DNA from 4 places in the Enterobacter cloacae complex sp. HYC003_NIDB genome. Region 3 is predicted to be linked to each of the others. Evidence: predicted binding sites of a transcription regulator. Region 3 holds the regulator's gene; each other region holds the start of a gene.
What was found. Region 3 encodes CRP, which controls carbon source genes, mostly activating them, when cyclic AMP is high. Its sites were predicted from a motif close to ATGTGANNNNNNTCACAT; they were not measured.
Positions count from the first base shown of each region.

Region 1 (4,850 bases), 2.4 Mb from region 3:
AATGGTAAGAAACTCCTGCAGTGTGAACTCTTCGTCCTTGGCAGCTTCGTAGCGCTGGCGATAGTGATCGAATATATTCATGGCATGCCGTCCTTTCGTTTTTTAGCACAGGATAAGAGCCGTTCGTATGAGTAGTGGAGGCTCCCGGAAGAGAATTTTTCGCACCTCACTGCCAGAGCAGCAACCTGTGTGCCAGGTCGAAGGCTATGAACCGCAGGGTGTTCAGCAAAACCTCTTCTTAAATTAAAGCGTAGATGGCAATTGCAAAACTTGCATACGGATAAAATCTACTTTCAATGACATATCAATAACTCATCCAAAAATTTCCACTGCGGTTATAAGCGAAAAGCGGGTTTTTCATTTATCGGTCACATAAATGAAAGCGGGATGTCATCTGAAAAATGAAAAATAACGGGTTAATCAAACGGATTAGCGCGCAAAAAATTTTGGGATGTACGGGAATGGCGGTTACACTTCACCCGCTGATTATTTGACTACAGGAAAGAATGGATTGTGACCAAACTCAAACTTCTGGCATTGGGCATCCTTGCCGCTACCGCAGCGAGCACCGTACAGGCTGAGAGCCAGTGGACTGTTGGCGCGGGTGCTGGCGTGATTAACAGCCCGTACAAGCAGTATGACCGCGACGTTTATCCTGTCCCCGTTGTCACCTATGAAGGCGATAACTTCTGGTTCCGTGGGTTGGGCGGTGGCTACTATCTGTGGAACGATACGGCCGATAAGCTCTCCATCATGGCCTATTACGATCCAACGCACTTTAAACCAGGCGACAGCGACAGCAATGCGCTTCGTCAGCTGGACAAACGCAGAAGCTCACTGATGGCGGGGCTTTCTTACGTCCATAATACCGAGTATGGCTTCCTGCGCACTGCGCTGGCGGGCGATACCCTGGACAACAGCAACGGCTTCATCTGGGATCTGGCGTGGCTTTATCGCTATACCAACGGCGCAGTGACGCTGACGCCGGGTATCGGTGTGCAGTACAGCAGCGAGAATTACAACGACTACTACTATGGCGTGTCTAAAGCGGAGTCTCGCCGCAGTGGTCTGAAGAGCTACAGCGCGGATGATGGCTGGGATCCGTACCTGGAACTCACCGCCTCGTATAACTTCCTAGGTGACTGGAATGTGTACGGTACTGGCCGTTACATTCGTCTGAGCGATGAAGTGAAAGACAGCCCGATGGTCGACAAGTCCTGGTCTGGCATCTTCTCCGTGGGTGTGACCTACAAGTTCTGACCAGAACGTGATGCATTAAAACGGGGCGCTAGCGCCCCGTTTGTTTTTTATGATGCCTGAACAATATTAGCGCTTCACAATCTTGATCGTCTGGCCTAAGCGGGACGGTTTTTCTTCGCTGGTTTTCTGCGGCGCGGTCACGCACGCGGTTTCCACGCACACGAAGGTCTTGTAACCGTCATCCGGGATATCCGCCATGCTGACGGAAAGGGCAGGGCCCGGGTTCCAGCCCACCACATTGCTGTGGTGGTGATGAACCACATCAATACCGCGGTTCAGCGCGCTGTCGTGGATGACGCTACAGGCTTCCGGGTGCAGATACACGCGGTCGGTACGATCCGGGAAAGTCTGCACGCCGTCGTCCAGCTTGCCTTCTTTCGCGTTATCCACTTTGTCGATAAAGGTATCGCCAAGTCCGCTCACCTTAACGGCCTGAATGTCGCCTACGTTGAAATAGGTGTGCAGGGCGGACGTTGTTTCGAATTCGCCGTGCGCTTCCAGTTCAATTTCGCAGGTTTTACCCAGCTTGAAGCGGGCATACAGGGTGAACTCGTGTGGCCACAGGGCACGCGTTTCATCATTCGCCTGGAGTTCAAAGGTCAACACCGCACCGTTTTCATCTTCGTTGTGGGCTTTCAGCGTCCACTGCTGGTTACGGGCGAAACCGTGTGAGGGTAAACCCTGCTGCGCTGACGGGCCAAACCATGGCCAGCAGATCGGTACGCCGCCGCGGATCGCCGCCCCTTTTTTGAACGAGGTGGCCTCGCTCAGCCACAGGCCTTCTTCTTCACCTTCTGGTTTCCAGGAGAGCAGGTGGGCACCATTGAGCGCTACGGAGGCTTTAACGCGTGGATGATCAACGACGATGATATCAGCACCGTCGATCTGACGGCGGGAGAGCACAGGGGTAAGTTGTTCGACTACCGGAAGTGCAAAAATTTTATTAATCATTAAGCAATCCTCTGTCTAAAAACAATAAAAAAGGCGACCGAAGTCGCCTTTTAGGATCAAGCACTCATCTCAACTTATTTGGAGATGTGAGCGATCAGGTCCAGTACTTTGTTAGAGTAGCCAGTTTCGTTGTCGTACCAGGAAACCAGTTTCACGAAGTTGTCGTTCAGTGCGATACCTGCTTTAGCATCGAACACGGAAGTGCACACTTCGCCGTTGAAATCGGTAGATACAACGTCGTCTTCGGTGTAACCCAGAACGCCTTTCATTGGGCCTTCGGAAGCAGCTTTGATTGCTTTCTTAATTTCTTCATAAGAAGCAGCTTTTTCCAGACGAACGGTCAGGTCAACAACGGATACGTTAGGAGTTGGAACGCGGAACGCCATACCAGTCAGTTTGCCATTCAGTTCTGGCAGTACTTTACCTACTGCTTTAGCAGCACCGGTAGAAGATGGGATGATGTTCTGAGCCGCGCCACGGCCGCCGCGCCAGTCTTTGTGAGACGGGCCATCAACGGTTTTCTGAGTAGCGGTGGTTGCGTGAACGGTAGTCATCAGACCTTCGATGATGCCGAAGTTGTCGTTGATAACTTTAGCCAGCGGTGCCAGGCAGTTGGTGGTGCAGGATGCGTTGGAAACGATGTCCTGGCCAGCGTAAGTTTCGAAGTTTGCACCGCGAACGAACATTGGGGTGTTGTCTTTGGAAGGACCAGTCAGAACAACTTTCTTCGCACCCGCAGTGATGTGTTTACGTGCAGTTTCGTCGGTCAGGAAGATACCGGTAGCTTCAGCTACAACGTCAACACCGATTTCGTTCCATTTCAGGTTAGCTGGGTCTTTCTCAGCAGTAACGCGGATGGTTTTGCCATTAACAACCAGGTGGCCGTCTTTCACTTCAACGGTGCCGTCGAAACGACCGTGAGTTGAGTCGTACTTCAGCATGTACGCCATGTATTCAGCGTCCAGGAGATCGTTGATACCAACGATTTCGATGTCAGAACGTTTCTGAGCAGCACGGAAAACAATACGGCCGATACGGCCAAAACCGTTGATACCTACTTTGATAGTCATATATTCCACCAGCTATTTGTTAGTGAATAAAAGGTTGCCTGTAAAATTACAAAAACCTTACGCAGCGTCAAGCGGAATCGTGTCAATCATTGCGACAAATCAATCCTGTGACTAACGTTTGTGCGACTGACTCGCCTCACTTTCCCTTTGAGCTAGCAACCACATGGGGGCTGCGCCCGGAATTTTAAAGGCCTCGCAGGATTAAAATGTGAAATTGATCACAATTGCCTGACCGCCTTTTCGCGACACATAAGTTTAGAACAAAAGTGCACGCGCGGGTGTTAATGTTTTGTTAGAATCTGGGTTAAAAGATGTCTGTTTCAACAGCGAGATGTAAGCATATGTCGAACCAACGTAACCCCGACGATTTGAAAAAAAACCTTACAGAGATGCAGTTTTACGTGACGCAAAATCACGGCACAGAACCGCCGTTTTCCGGGCGTTTGCTGCACAATAAACGGGAAGGCGTCTACCACTGCCTGGTGTGTGATGCACCGCTGTTTAACTCCCAGACAAAGTACGATTCTGGCTGCGGCTGGCCGAGCTTTTACGAGCCTGTCAGCGATGATGCGATCCGCTACCTGACGGACACCTCGCACGGCATGGTGCGCACCGAAATTCGCTGCGGGAATTGTGACGCCCATCTCGGGCATGTCTTCCCGGATGGCCCGCAGCCGACGGGGGAGCGTTTCTGCGTAAATTCGGCTTCCATGAGCTTTACCGATGATGAAAACGGCGACCAGACCAAGGGTTGAAAAAACGATTCAGCAAATTATTCCTTTGAAAGGGAGAGATCATGAATATTGATGACATGATTGCAGGTATGACCCCGGAGGTTTATCAGCGTCTGGTAACGGCCGTTGAGCTGGGAAAATGGCCGGACGGTGTGGCGCTCACACCTGAGCAAAAAGAGAACAGTTTGCAGCTGGTGATGCTGTGGCAGGCGCGTCACAATACCGACGCCCAGCACATGACCATCGACACTAACGGTCAGATGGTGATGAAAAGCAAGCGCGAGCTGAAAGAAGAGTTCGGCATCGCGCCGAAGCCGATTGCGACCTTCAAATAAAGCTCCCATGTAGGCCGGGTAAGCGCTAGCGCCACCCGGCACACTACATCTTAGTGCGGGATCCCAAGCGACTCCGCCAGCTGTTTCGCGAGCTGGTTTTCGTCGTCAGCCCCATACTCCCAGAACATGGCGCCAGCCAGACCTTTCTCCTTAATGTAATCCGCTTTGATCGCCACGGAGCGTGGGTTCTCATAGGAAATCGCAAACAGCGCCTTCCCGTCGGCGGATTTCACCGACAGCCACGGCACCTTCGCCTGTTCGTCCCAGTGCTCGGTAAAGCGTTTCTGCGGATCGTTCAGCAGCTTGCGGACGATATCGTTGTATTTCACATAGGTATCTTTGGTCAGATCATAGCCAAGCGATTTGAACAGGCCCAGTTCCTGCGGCCCGAAGTAGGGCTGCGTCACCGGATTGTTCTGCGCGTCCGATTTGCTCCAGTCGATACCCGGTTCAACGGCGCGCTTCGGCACGCGCCCATAGAAACCAATTCCGAGGTTCAT
Region 1 is NZ_CP114220.1:2,945,623-2,950,472, reverse strand. It holds gene yeaG (protein kinase YeaG) at 1-81, opposite strand, end outside; gene O1722_RS14085 (MipA/OmpV family protein) at 514-1,260, shown strand; gene O1722_RS14080 (D-hexose-6-phosphate mutarotase) at 1,327-2,211, opposite strand; gene gapA (glyceraldehyde-3-phosphate dehydrogenase) at 2,286-3,281, opposite strand; gene msrB (peptide-methionine (R)-S-oxide reductase MsrB) at 3,623-4,036, shown strand; gene O1722_RS14065 (YeaC family protein) at 4,078-4,350, shown strand; gene chiD (chitinase ChiD) at 4,401-4,850, opposite strand, start outside.
Region 1: a site for CRP is predicted at 3,488-3,505, ahead of msrB (peptide-methionine (R)-S-oxide reductase MsrB). Genes of this name have one in related genera too.

Region 2 (4,850 bases), 1.1 Mb from region 3:
GCTGGAAGCCTTCAGCAGGCGCAGCGTTTTATTGAGCTGGGCTATAAGATTGGCGTCGGTGGCACCATTACCTATCCGCGTGCCAGCAAAACCCGTGATGTGATGGCGCAGCTCCCGCTGACCTCGCTCCTGCTGGAAACGGATGCGCCTGACATGCCGCTGAATGGTTTTCAGGGCCAGCCCAACCGCCCGGAGCAGGCGGCGCGCGTTTTTGATGTGCTGTGTGAGCTGCGTCAGGAGCCTGAAGATGTGATTGCCAGCGCGCTGCTGGAAAACACCCGCGCGGTCTTCGGCATCACGCTATAGATAAAGAGCCGGGCGGATCACCGTGATTTGCTGCCGTTCCAGGGCCTGCGCCAGCGGCTCGATGTCCTCCGGCGTGGCGCTCCGCCATCGCGCCGCCTCCCCGTAAACCCCATGAGCATGAAACGCGTTGATCCGCACAGGAACGTTCCCCAACGCGTGGATAAAAGCGGTCAGCGATGGCAGATGGTGCAGATAATCACACCGAGCGGGGATCACCAGCAGGCGCAGCTCCGTCAGGCGATGACGATCGGCCAGCCAGCGGATGCTCTGCTTGATCTGCGTGTTTTCGCGCCCGGTCAGAAAACGGTGATGTTCATTGCCCCAGGCTTTCAGATCCACCATCGCGCCGTCAAACACCGGTAACAGCTTTTGCCAGCCGGTTTCGCTTAACAGGCCGTTGCTGTCCACCAGGCACGTCAGATGGCGCAGGGACGGATCGGCTTTGATCGCGGTGAACAGCGCAACCAAAAACGGCAGCTGCGTGGTGGCCTCACCCCCGCTGACGGTCACGCCCTCAATAAACGGCGCGGACGTGCGAACCCGGGAGAGGATCTCCTCGACGCTATAGCGCTGCGCCATCGGCGTCGCCTGCTGCTGACACAGGTGCAGACAGGTGTCGCACTGCTGACAGTGACTCTCCTGCCACCAGACGCGCCCGGCCTGAATTGCCAGCGCATCATGAGGACAGTGGGGAACACAGTCGCCGCAGTCGTTGCAGCGCCCTATCGTCCACGGGTTGTGGCAGGTTTTGCAGCGCAGGTTACAGCCCTGGAGGAACAACGCCAGGCGGCTGCCCGGCCCGTCCACGCAGGAGAAGGGTATGACCTGACTAACTAAAGCGCATCTGCTGTTCATGGCTTATCACGCGCGGCTGACGTTCCAGAATACGGGTATTGCGCGCGGCCTCCTCGCCGAGCCAGGTGGTGTTGGTGCGCGAGCCGGCCTCCCGGTATTTCTCCAGATCGGAGAGCCGCACCATATACCCGGTGACGCGCACCAGGTCGTTTCCGGCTACATTCGCGGTGAACTCACGCATACCGGCGTTGAACGCCCCCAGGCACAGCTGCACCACAGCCTGAGGATTGCGTTTAACCGTTTCCTCCAGGGTGAGAATATCGCTGATCCCCGAATGATAGTGTTTATGATGCGGCGCCACGGCCAGCAGGTGGCTGACTGGGTCCGGTTCGTCGCCGTACGGCAGACGCGCGCCCGGCGTGGTGCCAGAATCGGAACTGATCCCAGACTGGGCATGCAGCATCGCGCGGTGCTGCCAGCCGTGTTTCACCGGCGTGTTTTCAACAAACGCCGCAAGCTGTTCACTGATGCGGTAGCCCAGCGCATTGGCCTGTTCGTTCTTACCGTAACGTCCCGTAATGCCTGCTTTCTCGCACAGCACATTCACCGCTTCGGCCAGACCGTACATGCCAAACATCGGCACAAAGCGATCGGCATCAATCAGCCCCTCTTTCACCAGGAAGCTATTCTCAAAGAAGCCGGATTGTTCATATAGAAAATCGCAGCGCGCATTGATGATCGCGATTTGTTGTTGGCAGTAGTGGGGAAGGGTACGGGTGAAAAAGTCTTCCGGTGAGCGGCTGTGTTCCGCGATCGCTTTCAGGTTAAGGCGCACCAGCGTGCTGCCGCCGCCCGCCAGCGGCAGGGAGTTGTAACAGCTCACCACGCCATAGCGACCTTTTGTGAAAATTTTATCATTCACCGGGCCATTAGAAATATGCGGTTTACTACATTCACAAATGTTTTCCGCCACGCTCAGCAGCAGATCGCTGGGGGTTACATCCGGGTCGTAGATAAAGGTCAGGTTCGGCGCAACCTGCTTCAGTTCGGCATCCGCGCGAAGGATGGCTCGGGTGACAGGCGTATCCGCCGGGCCGATATTGGCATGCATAAACGCATCGGGCAGGGTTCTGTCCAGGTAACGCCAGAAACGTTTTATTCGGCTATCGATTTCATCCTGTGTTAGAATTTTAACATAGGGGCTGAGTATCTCATCGAGCTGGCCCAGATAGACCGGCATCGATGTGACGGACGGAACATGGTGATAAAGGATAGTGAGCAGCGAGAGGGCATCATCCAGATCTTTCGCCCCTTCCAGCTCCAGCCATTCTGAGCCGTTAGCCAGAAATTTAGCGTAGTCCGGCAGCACGTAGCGCGGTTTGTAAGGCGCATGGCCTTCGAACATGTCGCAGATGAATCCCTCGTCCAGCGCGGCGCGGGCCGCCTCTGGCAGAGCGGGATAGGGCTGATTGTTCTCCGCTTCCAGCGCCAGAAAATGACGTTTTTGTTCCGGGGTTAACACCGGGCTGGTCACAATGTGCTGGCAACGTTGTTGCAGGGCGTCGGGCATGTTCACTTCCTTGGTTGTTCTGCGGATGGTGAACGAATTGTAGGAAGCCAGCCTGGTGGCGCTTTTGATCAGACAGGGGATATCGCCGATTTAGTCAGCAATTAACGCACTAAAATTTGAAGAAGATCTCATTACAGTAATGCAAATTTGCACACAGTTTTCATTAACTGTGATGAATGTCGAAGTGTGGATGCGGGTGAATGTTAGAATACTCACAGACCCGCAAGGTAAAATTTATACGGCACTGCCGTTGGAGAATGTTATGACCGATTTAACTGCAAGCAGCCTGCGCGCGTTGAAACTGATGGACCTGACCACCCTGAACGATGACGACACCAATGAAAAAGTCATCGCCCTGTGCCATCAGGCGAAAACGCCAGTGGGTAACACCGCCGCCGTCTGTATCTACCCGCGCTTTATCCCGATTGCCCGCAAAACGCTGAAAGAGCAGGGCACGCCGGACGTGCGCATTGCCACCGTAACTAACTTCCCGCACGGCAATGACGATATCGAGATCGCGCTGGCAGAAACCCGCGCGGCGATTGCGTACGGCGCGGACGAAGTTGACGTGGTATTCCCGTACCGCGCGCTGATCGCCGGCAACGAGCAGGTCGGTTTTGACCTGGTGAAAGCCTGTAAAGACGCGTGTGCGGCGGCAAACGTGCTGCTTAAAGTGATCATCGAAACCGGCGAGCTGAAAGAAGAGGCGTTGATTCGTAAGGCGTCTGAAATCTCCATCAAAGCGGGCGCGGATTTCATTAAAACCTCTACCGGTAAAGTGCCGGTCAACGCTACTCCGGAAAGCGCACGCATCATGATGGAAGTCATCCGTGATATGGGCGTGTCCAAAACCGTTGGCTTCAAACCGGCGGGCGGCGTGCGTACCGCGGAAGACGCGCAGCAGTTCCTGGCGATTGCCGACGAGCTGTTCGGCGCCGACTGGGCTGATTCCCGCCACTACCGCTTCGGCGCGTCCAGCCTGCTGGCCAGCTTGCTGAAAGCGCTGGGTCACGGTGACGGTAAGAGCGCAAGCAGCTACTAAGTTGAATTGCCGGGTGGCGCTACGCTAACCCGGCCTACAGGATCGTAGGGCGGGTCAACATATCCGCCGCCATTCACCCGATTCCGCATGGAGGTTACCGTGTTTCTCGCACAAGAAATTATTCGTAAAAAACGTGATGGTCATGCATTAAGCGACGAAGAAATCCGCTTTTTTATCAATGGCATTCGTGATAACACCATCTCTGAAGGGCAGATTGCGGCTCTGGCGATGACCATTTTCTTCCACGATATGTCGATGCCTGAGCGCGTGTCGCTGACCATGGCGATGCGAGATTCAGGAACCGTTCTGGACTGGAAAAGCCTCAACCTTAACGGCCCAATTGTGGACAAACACTCCACCGGCGGCGTGGGCGACGTGACTTCCCTGATGCTTGGCCCGATGGTGGCAGCCTGTGGCGGTTACATCCCGATGATTTCCGGGCGCGGCCTGGGTCATACCGGCGGTACGCTCGACAAACTGGAAGCCATTCCGGGCTTCGATATCTTCCCGGATGACAACCGCTTCCGCGACATTATTAAAGACGTTGGCGTGGCGATTATCGGCCAGACCAGCTCTCTTGCTCCGGCTGACAAGCGTTTCTACGCGACGCGTGACATTACCGCGACCGTAGACTCCATCCCGCTGATCACCGCCTCTATCCTTGCCAAAAAACTGGCGGAAGGTCTGGATGCGCTGGTGATGGATGTGAAAGTGGGCAGCGGCGCGTTTATGCCAACCTATGAACTCTCTGAGGCGCTGGCCGAAGCGATCGTTGGCGTCTCCAACGGCGCGGGCGTGCGCACCACTGCACTGCTGACGGACATGAACCAGGTGCTGGCCTCCAGCGCCGGTAACGCGGTTGAAGTCCGTGAGGCCGTGCAGTTCCTCACAGGCGAATACCGTAACCCGCGCCTGTTCGATGTCACCATGGCGCTGTGCGTTGAGATGTTAATCTCCGGCAAGTTGGCCAAAGACGACGCGGAAGCCCGCGCGAAGCTTCAGGCGGTGCTGGACAACGGCAAAGCGGCGGAGATCTTTGGTCGGATGGTGGCGGCGCAGAAAGGCCCGACCGACTTCGTGGAAAACTACGCGAAATACCTGCCCACCGCGATGCTCAGCAAAGCGGTCTATGCGGAC
Region 2 is NZ_CP114220.1:4,165,379-4,170,228, reverse strand. It holds gene O1722_RS19945 (TatD family hydrolase) at 1-306, shown strand, start outside; gene O1722_RS19940 (YjjW family glycine radical enzyme activase) at 301-1,161, opposite strand; gene O1722_RS19935 (YjjI family glycine radical enzyme) at 1,136-2,671, opposite strand; gene deoC (deoxyribose-phosphate aldolase) at 2,934-3,713, shown strand; gene deoA (thymidine phosphorylase) at 3,813-4,850, shown strand, end outside.
Region 2: a site for CRP is predicted at 2,786-2,803, ahead of deoC (deoxyribose-phosphate aldolase). Genes of this name have one in related genera too.

Region 3 (4,850 bases):
CAAGAATCAGCATCGCCCTTATGACCCAAATCATTCCCTCAGACTTCGACATTGCAGCCGAAGAGAGCGCAGAGTTCGTGCCCATGCGCGGTGTGGCTAACCCTCACCTGCAAACCATGCTGCCGCGCCTGATCCGCCGCAAGGTACAGTTTACCCCGCACTGGCAGCGCCTGGATTTGCCGGATGGCGACTTTTTGGATCTCGCCTGGAGCGAAGATCCGGATCGGGCCAGACATAAACCCCGTCTGGTGGTGTTTCACGGTCTGGAAGGCAGCCTGCACAGCCCTTACGCACACGGTCTCATTGAGGCGGCGAAAGCCCGCGGCTGGCTTGGGGTAGTGATGCATTTTCGCGGATGCAGCGGCGAGCCTAATCGTCAGAAACGTATTTATCACTCGGGTGAAACCGAGGACGGTACCTGGTTCCTGCGCTGGCTAAGAGACAATTTCGGCGAGGCGCCAACGGCAGCGGTGGGGTATTCGCTGGGCGGCAATATGCTGGCCTGCCTGCTGGCGAAGGAGAGCGACGCCGTACCGCTGGATGCGGCGGTGATCGTCTCTGCGCCCTTTATGCTGGAGCAGTGCAGCTATCATATGGAAAAGGGGTTTTCGCGAGTGTACCAGCGCTACCTGCTCAACCTGCTGAAAGCCAACGCCGCGCGCAAGCTGAAGGCCTATCCGGATACGCTGCCTGTAACGCTGCAACAGCTCAAACGCGTGAAGCGCCTGCGCGAGTTTGATGATTTGATCACCTCGAAAATTCACGGCTTTGCCGATGCGATTGACTATTACCGTCAGTGCAGCGCCATGCCTTTACTGAACCAAATCACGAAACCTACGCTGATTATCCACGCCAAAGATGATCCGTTTATGGATCACCACTCGATTCCGGCGCCCGATCATCTGCCGGCCAACGTGGAGTATCAGCTCACCCAATTCGGCGGACACGTCGGCTTTGTCGGCGGCACGCTGCGTCGGCCAAAAATGTGGCTTGAGACGCGTATTCCCGACTGGTTAACGGCTTATCTGGACGGTAAATAATGATTATTCCCTGGCAGGATCTCTCTCCCGACACGCTCGATAATCTGATTGAAAGCTTTGTCTTGCGCGAAGGCACCGATTATGGTGAACATGAACGTTCGCTTGAACAAAAGGTCAACGATGTTAAGCGCCAGCTTAAAAGCGGCGACGTGGTGCTGGTATGGTCCGAACTGCATGAGACGGTCAATATCATGCCACACAACGCGTTTCACGGCTGATCTTTACACTTTTCCAGTCAGGGAGTTGCTATGTCTGCCAGACATCCGGTTATTGCCATTACGGGTTCGAGTGGGGCGGGAACCACTACCACCAGCCTCGCCTTCCGCAAGATCTTCGCCCAGCTTAACTTACGGGCGGCAGAGGTAGAAGGCGACAGCTTTCACCGCTACACGCGCCCGGAGATGGATATGGCCATCCGCAAGGCGCGCGATCTGGGTAAACACATCAGCTACTTCGGCCCGGAGGCGAATGACTTCGGCCTGCTGGAGCAAACCTTCCGTGAATACGGGCAAAGCGGTACCGGGCAGTCCCGCAAGTATCTCCACACCTACGATGAAGCCGTGCCCTGGAACCAGGTCCCCGGCACGTTCACGCCCTGGCAGCCGCTGCCGGAACCGACTGACGTGCTGTTTTACGAAGGATTGCACGGCGGCGTGGTGACGCCTCAGCACGATGTGGCGCGCCACGTGGATTTGCTGGTGGGGGTGGTGCCGATTGTTAACCTTGAGTGGATCCAGAAGCTGACGCGTGACATGAGCGAGCGCGGCCATTCGCGAGAGGCGGTCATGGACTCGGTGGTGCGCTCCATGGAAGATTACATCAACTTCCTGACGCCGCAGTTCTCCCGAACCCACATTAACTTCCAGCGCGTCCCCACCGTGGACACCTCCAACCCGTTCGCTGCAAAAAGCATCCCTTCCCTGGACGAGAGCTTTGTGGTGATCCACTTCCGCAACCTGGAAGGCATTGATTACCCCTGGCTGCTGGCGATGCTACAGGGTTCGTTTATTTCGCACATGAATACGTTAGTGGTACCGGGCGGAAAAATGGGGCTGGCAATGGAGCTGATCATGACACCGCTGGTGCAGCGGCTGATGGAAGGAAAGCAGATCGCGTGAATTGTTTTGCCCGGTGGCGCTGCGCTTACCGGGCCTACGGGCGTGCTTTTGTAGGGCGGGTCAGCGAAGCGCCACCCGCCAAAAAATTAAGCCGCGATCACTTCATAAGAATGGGTGATTTTTACCGCTTTCTCCAGCATTAGCGCCACAGAGCAGTATTTCTCCGCAGACAGGTCAACCGCACGCGAGACCGCCGCATCCTTCAGTTCTTTGCCGGTGACGATAAAGTGCAGATTAATATGCGTAAACAGGCGTGGCGCCTCTTCGCGACGTTCTGACGTCAGCTTCACTTCACAATCGGTCACGTCATGACGGCCTTTTTGCAGGATCGACACCACGTCGATCGCGCTGCATCCGCCCGCCGCCATCAGCACCATTTCCATCGGGCTTGGCGCTTTATCGCCGGAGTTGCCATCCATCAAAACCTGGTGCCCGGAAGCAGACTCGCCCAGGAACGTTAACCCTTCAACCCATTTCACACGCGCTTGCATATTCACTCACTCCAACGTTGCATTTTTTATGACAGATTACGTGTACGTTACATTTCTCGCAACGGAAGGCGACCTGCGTCATGCTGAAGCGAGACACCAGGAGACACGCGGCGAAAGCTATGCTAAAACACTCTGGATGCTACAGTAATACATTGACGTTACACATGTATGCAGAGGACATCAAACTTTACTGGCTGCGAAACGTTACGACAGCCGACTTCCCAGGTATGGGTAAGAATTCGATTGCAACCCCAGAGTCCGGATGCATCTTATGACTCTGGTGACAGCTTATAACAGAGGATAACAGCGCATGGTGCTTGGCAAACCGCAAACAGACCCGACTCTCGAATGGTTCTTGTCTCATTGCCACATTCATAAGTACCCATCAAAGAGCACGCTGATTCACCAGGGTGAAAAAGCGGAAACGTTGTATTACATCGTTAAAGGCTCGGTGGCCGTGCTGATCAAAGATGAAGAAGGGAAAGAGATGATCCTTTCTTATCTGAACCAGGGCGATTTTATCGGTGAACTGGGCCTGTTTGAAGAAGGCCAGGAACGTAGCGCCTGGGTTCGTGCAAAAACAGCATGTGAAGTGGCTGAAATTTCTTACAAGAAATTCCGTCAGCTGATTCAGGTCAACCCTGACATCCTGATGCGTCTTTCTTCCCAGATGGCACGCCGTCTGCAAGTGACCTCTGAGAAGGTGGGTAACCTCGCCTTCCTGGACGTGACCGGTCGTATCGCGCAGACGCTGTTGAACCTGGCGAAACAGCCAGACGCCATGACCCACCCTGACGGTATGCAAATTAAAATTACCCGTCAGGAAATCGGTCAGATCGTCGGCTGCTCCCGTGAAACAGTGGGCCGTATCCTGAAGATGCTGGAAGACCAGAACCTGATCTCTGCCCACGGTAAAACTATCGTGGTCTACGGAACCCGTTAATTTCGGTCAAACGGCGTGCCGCCGCAGGGTGGCACGCCGTTTTTGTCTCTACTCCTCATGTGGCGCAGGCTGATCTATCACCCGGAAGTTAACTACGCACTACGACAAACGCTGGTGTTGTGTCTTCCCGTGGCCGTGGGCCTGATCCTCGGACATCTTCAGCAAGGCCTGCTGTTTTCCCTCGTGCCCGCCTGCTGCAACATTGCCGGTCTGGATACACCGCATAAACGCTTTTTTAAACGTCTGATTATTGGCGGCAGCCTGTTTGCCGGCTGTAGCCTTGCCGTACAACTCTTACTGGCCCGCGACATTCCTCTGCCGTTGATCCTGACCGTGCTGGCGATGACGCTCGGCGTCACCGCCGAAATCAGCTCGCTGCACGCCCGGCTGCTTCCCGCGTCGCTGATTGCCGCCATCTTCACCTTAAGCCTTGCGGGCAATATGCCGGTGTGGGAGCCATTGCTGATCTACGCCCTCGGCACGCTGTGGTACGGGCTGTTTAACTGGTTCTGGTTCTGGCTGTGGCGGGAACAGCCGCTGCGCGAATCCCTGAGCCTGCTCTACGTGCAGCTTGCTGAATACTGCGAAGCAAAATACACCCTGCTCACTCAACATACCGACCCGGAAAAATCCCTGCCGCCGCTGCTGGCGCGCCAGCAAAAAGTGGTGGATCTGATCAGCCAGTGCTATCAGCAGTTGCACATGCTTGCCGCCAACAAAAATCATGAATACAAGCGGCTGCTGCGAACCTTCCAGGTCGGGCTGGATTTGCAGGAGCATATCTCCGTCAGCCTTCATAATCCGGAAGAGGTGCAAAAGCTGGTGGAGCGCAGCCATGCGGAAGCGGTGATCCGCTGGAACGCGCAGACCGTCGCGGCCCGCCTGCGGGTGCTGGCTGACGATATCCTCTATCACCGCTACCCGACGCGCTTTAACATGGACAAACAGCTCGGCGCGCTGGAAAAGATTGCGCGTCAGCACGCGGATAACCCGGTCGGGCAATTTGCTGCCTGGCATTTCAGCCGCATCGCCCGGGTGTTACGCACCCAGCGCCCGCTTTATGCCCGGGACCTGATGGCCGATAAGCAAAAACGGCTGCCGCTGCTGCCCGCGCTCAAAAGCTATCTATCACTGAAATCTTCCGCCCTGCGCAATGCCGCGCGGATCAGTGTGATGCTGAGCATCGCCAGCCTGATGGGAATGGCCCTGCACCTGCCGAAACCCTACTGGATCTTAATGACCGTGCTGTTTGTCACCC
Region 3 is NZ_CP114220.1:404,667-409,516, reverse strand. It holds gene O1722_RS01835 (hydrolase) at 21-1,040, shown strand; gene O1722_RS01830 (YheU family protein) at 1,040-1,258, shown strand; gene O1722_RS01825 (phosphoribulokinase) at 1,289-2,158, shown strand; gene O1722_RS01820 (OsmC family protein) at 2,245-2,649, opposite strand; gene crp (cAMP-activated global transcriptional regulator CRP) at 2,960-3,592, shown strand; gene O1722_RS01810 (YccS/YhfK family putative transporter) at 3,650-4,850, shown strand, end outside.

Region 4 (4,850 bases), 400 kb from region 3:
GCCAGTTTGCCATCATTTACTGCTTTTTCACCATCCGGCGTGCCGTCAAATCCGACAACCATCACATCTGATTTACCCGCAGTCTGGAGCGCACGCAGCGCACCGAGCGCCATTTCGTCGTTCTGTGCGAATACCGCCTGCACATCAGGATGCGCGGTCAGCAGGTTCTGCATGACGTTCAGGCCCTTTGTACGGTCGAAGTCTGCCGGCTGGCTCGCCAGCACGTTGAATTTGTGCGCCGCTACAGCCTGCTGGAAGCCTTCACCACGTTCACGGGCTGCGGAAGTCCCGGCGATACCCTGCAACTCGATCACTTTCGCGCCTTCACCTGCTTTCTTCGCGATGTAGTCACCGGCGATTTTACCGCCCAGTACGTTATCAGACGCAATGTGGCTGACCACATCCCCTTTCGTTGCCTGACGGTCAAGGGTGATGACCGGGATCTTCGCCTGGTTTGCCATCTTCACGGCGTTACCGACCGCGTCGGAATCGGTTGGGTTGATCAGCAGGATTTTGGTACCACGAACGGTTAAGTCCTGAACGTTAGCCAGCTCTTTCGCCGGGTTGTTCTGAGAATCCAGCACCACCAGGTTGTAGCCCAGTTTATCTGCTTCTTTCTGCGCGCCATCCTTCAGAGAGACGAAGAACGGGTTGTTCAGGGTAGAGACAACCAGCGCGATGGTGTCCTTCGCCATGGCGTTAGCACTTACGGTTGCGCTCAGCGCGACAGCAGAAACCAGGGTAGCCAGTTTTTTCATGTTCATATCTAAGATGTCCTGTAGTGTCGTCAGTTACTGTTTTTTGTTGTCTACCAGTACCGCCAGCAAAATCACCACTGCCTTAACGATCATCTGGTAATAGGAGGAAACACCTAACAAATTCAAACCATTATTCAGGAAACCGAGGATCAGTGCGCCGATCAATGTCCCAACAATGCGACCTTTACCACCCGCAAGGCTCGTACCGCCCAGAACCACTGCCGCGATGGCATCCAGCTCATAGCCCGTACCCGCCGTTGGCTGCGCGGAAGAGAGGCGCGCCACTTCGATGATGCCCGCCAGAGACGCCAGCAGGCCGCACAGGGAGTAAACGATAATTTTGACTTTATTAACGCTGATACCGGACAGGCGCGTTGCCGCTTCGTTACCGCCCAGCGCATAGATATAACGACCCAGACGGGTATGGTGCAGCATGTACCATGCCGCCAGGAAGACGATAGCCATGATCCAGACCGGGGTCGGGACACCCAGCGGGCGACCGATACCGAACCAGCCAAACAGATCGGCGTTATCGGTAAAACCGGTATTAATCGGGCTGCCGTTGGTGTACACCATGGTCACACCGCGCAGCAGCAGCATCATCACCAGCGTGGCGATGAACGCCTGAACGCGACCTTTCGCCACAATCACGCCGGTTACGGCGCCAATTGCCGCACCTGCCGCCAGGGCAGCGGCAACGGCCACCAGCGCGTTGACCTCAATACCAACAATCGACGCGGCGATCGCGCCGGTGAGGGCCAGCAGGGAACCGACGGACAGATCGATACCCGAGGTCAAAATCACCAGCGTCATCCCCACCGCCATAATGGCGTTGACGGAGGTCTGCTGAAGAATGTTGAACAGGTTATTGACGGTAAAAAAGTTCGGGCTCATGGTCGAGACAATCGCGATCAGCACCAGCAGGGCAATCAGCGATTTTTGTTCCATCAGCCATGCCTTTGTGAAATAGCGGCGACCAGAAACAGCCTGGGTAGTCATCTTCTTACTCCTGATTCACGCGATTAAGCTTGCCCACAGCGGCAGCCATCAGAACTTCCTGGGTGGCCTGCTCGCGAGTGAATTCACCGCCGAGATGCCCTTCATGCATGACGATAATGCGATCGCTCATGCCTAATACCTCTGGCATCTCGGAAGAGACCAGAATGATGCTCAGACCGTCGGCCTTGAACTGGTTAATCAGCTGATATATCTCTTTCTTCGCGCCCACGTCCACGCCGCGGGTAGGTTCATCAAGGATCAACACTTTTGGGCGCGTCATCAGCCCGCGGGCAATCGCCACTTTCTGCTGATTCCCGCCGGACAACAGGCCAATCGCCTGCTCCATCGATGGGGTTTTAACGTTAAAGAGACGGATAAAATCGCTGACCGCCTGCTGCTCATCTTTGTGTTTCAGGCTGCCGCCGCTGCGGCTGAAATAGCCTAGCGCCGTCAGGGACATGTTCTCTTTCACCGACATGCCCAGCACTAAGCCGTCGCGCTTACGGTCTTCGGAAATATAGACAATGCCGTTCGCCAGGCCATCCTGCGGCGAGCGGGTGACCACCTCATGGCCGTCAAGGGTAACGTAGCCGCTGGTGCGCGGCAGTGCGCCATAGAGCACTTTCATCAGTTCGGTGCGCCCCGCGCCCATCAGGCCCGCGACGCCAAGGATCTCGCCCTTGCGCAGAGTAAAGGAGACGTCATTCACGCCCGGCCCGCAGAGGTTATCCACCTTCAGGCGGATTTCTCCCGGCGCTTTCTCCAGATGCGGATACTGATCTTCGAGCTTACGTCCCACCATCATTTCAATCAGGGTATCTTCGGTCAGGGTTGCCACTTCGCGCTCGGCAATAAACTGCCCGTCGCGAAAGACGGTGACGTCGTCGCAGATCTCGAAGATCTCTTTCATGCGGTGTGAGATATAGACAATGCCGCAGCCCTGGGATTTCAGCTCACGGATCACGCGGAACAGGGATTCGGTTTCGGTATCGGTCAGGGCGTCGGTCGGTTCATCCATAATGATGACCTTCGACTCGAAGCTCAGCACCTTCGCGATTTCCACCATCTGCTGATCGCCGATGGAAAGGTCGCCCACCAGTCGGTCGCTCTTAAAGCGCAGATTCAGCTTCGCCAGCAGTTTGTCCGCTTCGGCATACATGGTTTTCCAGTCGATTTTGCCAAACCGGTTCACGAACTCACGGCCGAGGAAGATGTTCTCCGCAATGGTGAGCTGCGGGATCAGGTTCAACTCCTGGTGGATGATGCCGATGCCCGCTTCCTGAGAGGATTTCGGGCCGTTAAAGGTGGTCTCTTTACCCAGCCACAGCAGCGAACCGGCATCGCGTTGGTAGATACCGGTCAGCACTTTCATCATGGTGGATTTGCCGGCGCCGTTTTCGCCCACCAGCGCCATGACGCGCCCGGAATAGACGTTCAGCGCCGCACCGGAGAGGGCTTTTACGCCCGGGAACGACTTATCGATCCCTTTGAGTTGCAGTAATGCGTCCATGATGGCCTCAGAAGGTGACGCCAGCACAGAGAATGATATTCGCATACGGGGAGCACTCCCCGCTGCGAATCACCGCCTGACTGTCTGCGGTTTGTTGTTTGAACTGCTCGTGCGTTGTGTAACGAATTTCTATGGTGTTTCCCTGGTGCTGTTGCAGTTGCTCAATGTGGCTGAGCAACGTTTCGTGGAGTTGCGGATTATGTTGTTTGATTTCCGCCGCGAGAATGGCCGCCTCAACCTGCATCTCCGCGGTGACCACTTCCAGTACCTGCATGAACGAGGGTACGCCCTGCGTTAACGCCATATCGATACGGGTTGTGCTGCGCGGAACCGGTAAGCCTGCATCGCAAACCACCAGCGTATCGGTATGCCCAAGACGGGAAATCACCGATGAGATTTCTGAGTTGAGTACTGTGCCTTTCTTCATTTTTTGCTCCACTAGCGAAACGTTTCGCTAAAAACAGTGTAGCCGCAGAAGTGTTCAGAAAACCATCATGACGTAACGGATTTGTGATCAACGTCGAAACGTTTCGCTAAGTGAAATGCAATAGAGGAAAATTGCCCGGCGGCGCTACGCTTGCACGGGCCTACGGGTCTGGTAGGCCGGGTAAGCGCAGCGCCACCCGGCATATTCAGAAGGGTTAAATCTCGACCTGCGTCCCCAGCTCAATCACGCGGTTAGGCGGGATCTCAAACTGGTCAGGCGCACGCAGGGCGTTACGTTGCAGAATGAGATACAGCTTGCCGCGCAGGCGCAGATACCATGGGCGCTTGCCGATGATCAGCGACTCATGGGACATAAAGAACGACGTCTCCATCATGCGGCAACTCAGGCCTTCCAGACCGCAGCGGTGGAACACCTCTTCCACGTTCGGCGTTTCGCGCCAGCCGTAGCTTGCCACCACGCGCCAGAAGGTTGGGGACAGCTGTTCAATCTGTACGCGACGCACGTTGTGAACGTACGGCGCATCTTCGGTACGCAGCGTCAGCAGGATCACGCGCTCGTGCAGCACTTTGTTGTGCTTGAGGTTATGCATCAGCGCAAACGGGATCACGTTCAGCGCGCGAGACATATACACCGCCGTGCCCGGCACGCGCACCGGTGGGGACTTCTCCAGCGAGGCGATCATCGCCTCAAGAGAGTTACCGTGCTCGTGCATACGACGCAGCAGGCGGAAACGTTCGCTCTTCCACGTCGTCATCACAATAAACATCACCAGACCCAGCGTCAGCGGCAGCCAGCCGCCGGAGACAATCTTGTCGAGGTTCGCAGAGAACAGCGGCACGTCGATGCAGAGGAAGCCAACCAGGATCAGCCCCACGAGGAACTTATTCCAGTGCCAGTTACGGTACGCCACGGTGGTGGAGAGAATAGAGGTCAACACCATCGTTCCGGTTACCGCGATACCGTACGCCGCCGCCAGATTACTGGAGTGCTCAAAGCTGACGATAACAATCACCACCGCGAAATAGAGCAGCCAGTTGACGAAGGGAATGTAGATCTGGCCAGACTCCATCTCCGAGGTATGGATAATGCGCATTGGGGAGAGATAACCCAAACGCACGGCCTGACGCGTCAGGGA
Region 4 is NZ_CP114220.1:6,318-11,167, reverse strand. It holds gene rbsB (ribose ABC transporter substrate-binding protein RbsB) at 1-764, opposite strand, end outside; gene rbsC (ribose ABC transporter permease) at 792-1,757, opposite strand; gene rbsA (ribose ABC transporter ATP-binding protein RbsA) at 1,762-3,267, opposite strand; gene rbsD (D-ribose pyranase) at 3,275-3,694, opposite strand; gene kup (low affinity potassium transporter Kup) at 3,909-4,850, opposite strand, start outside.
Region 4: a site for CRP is predicted at 3,776-3,793, ahead of rbsD (D-ribose pyranase). Genes of this name have one in related genera too.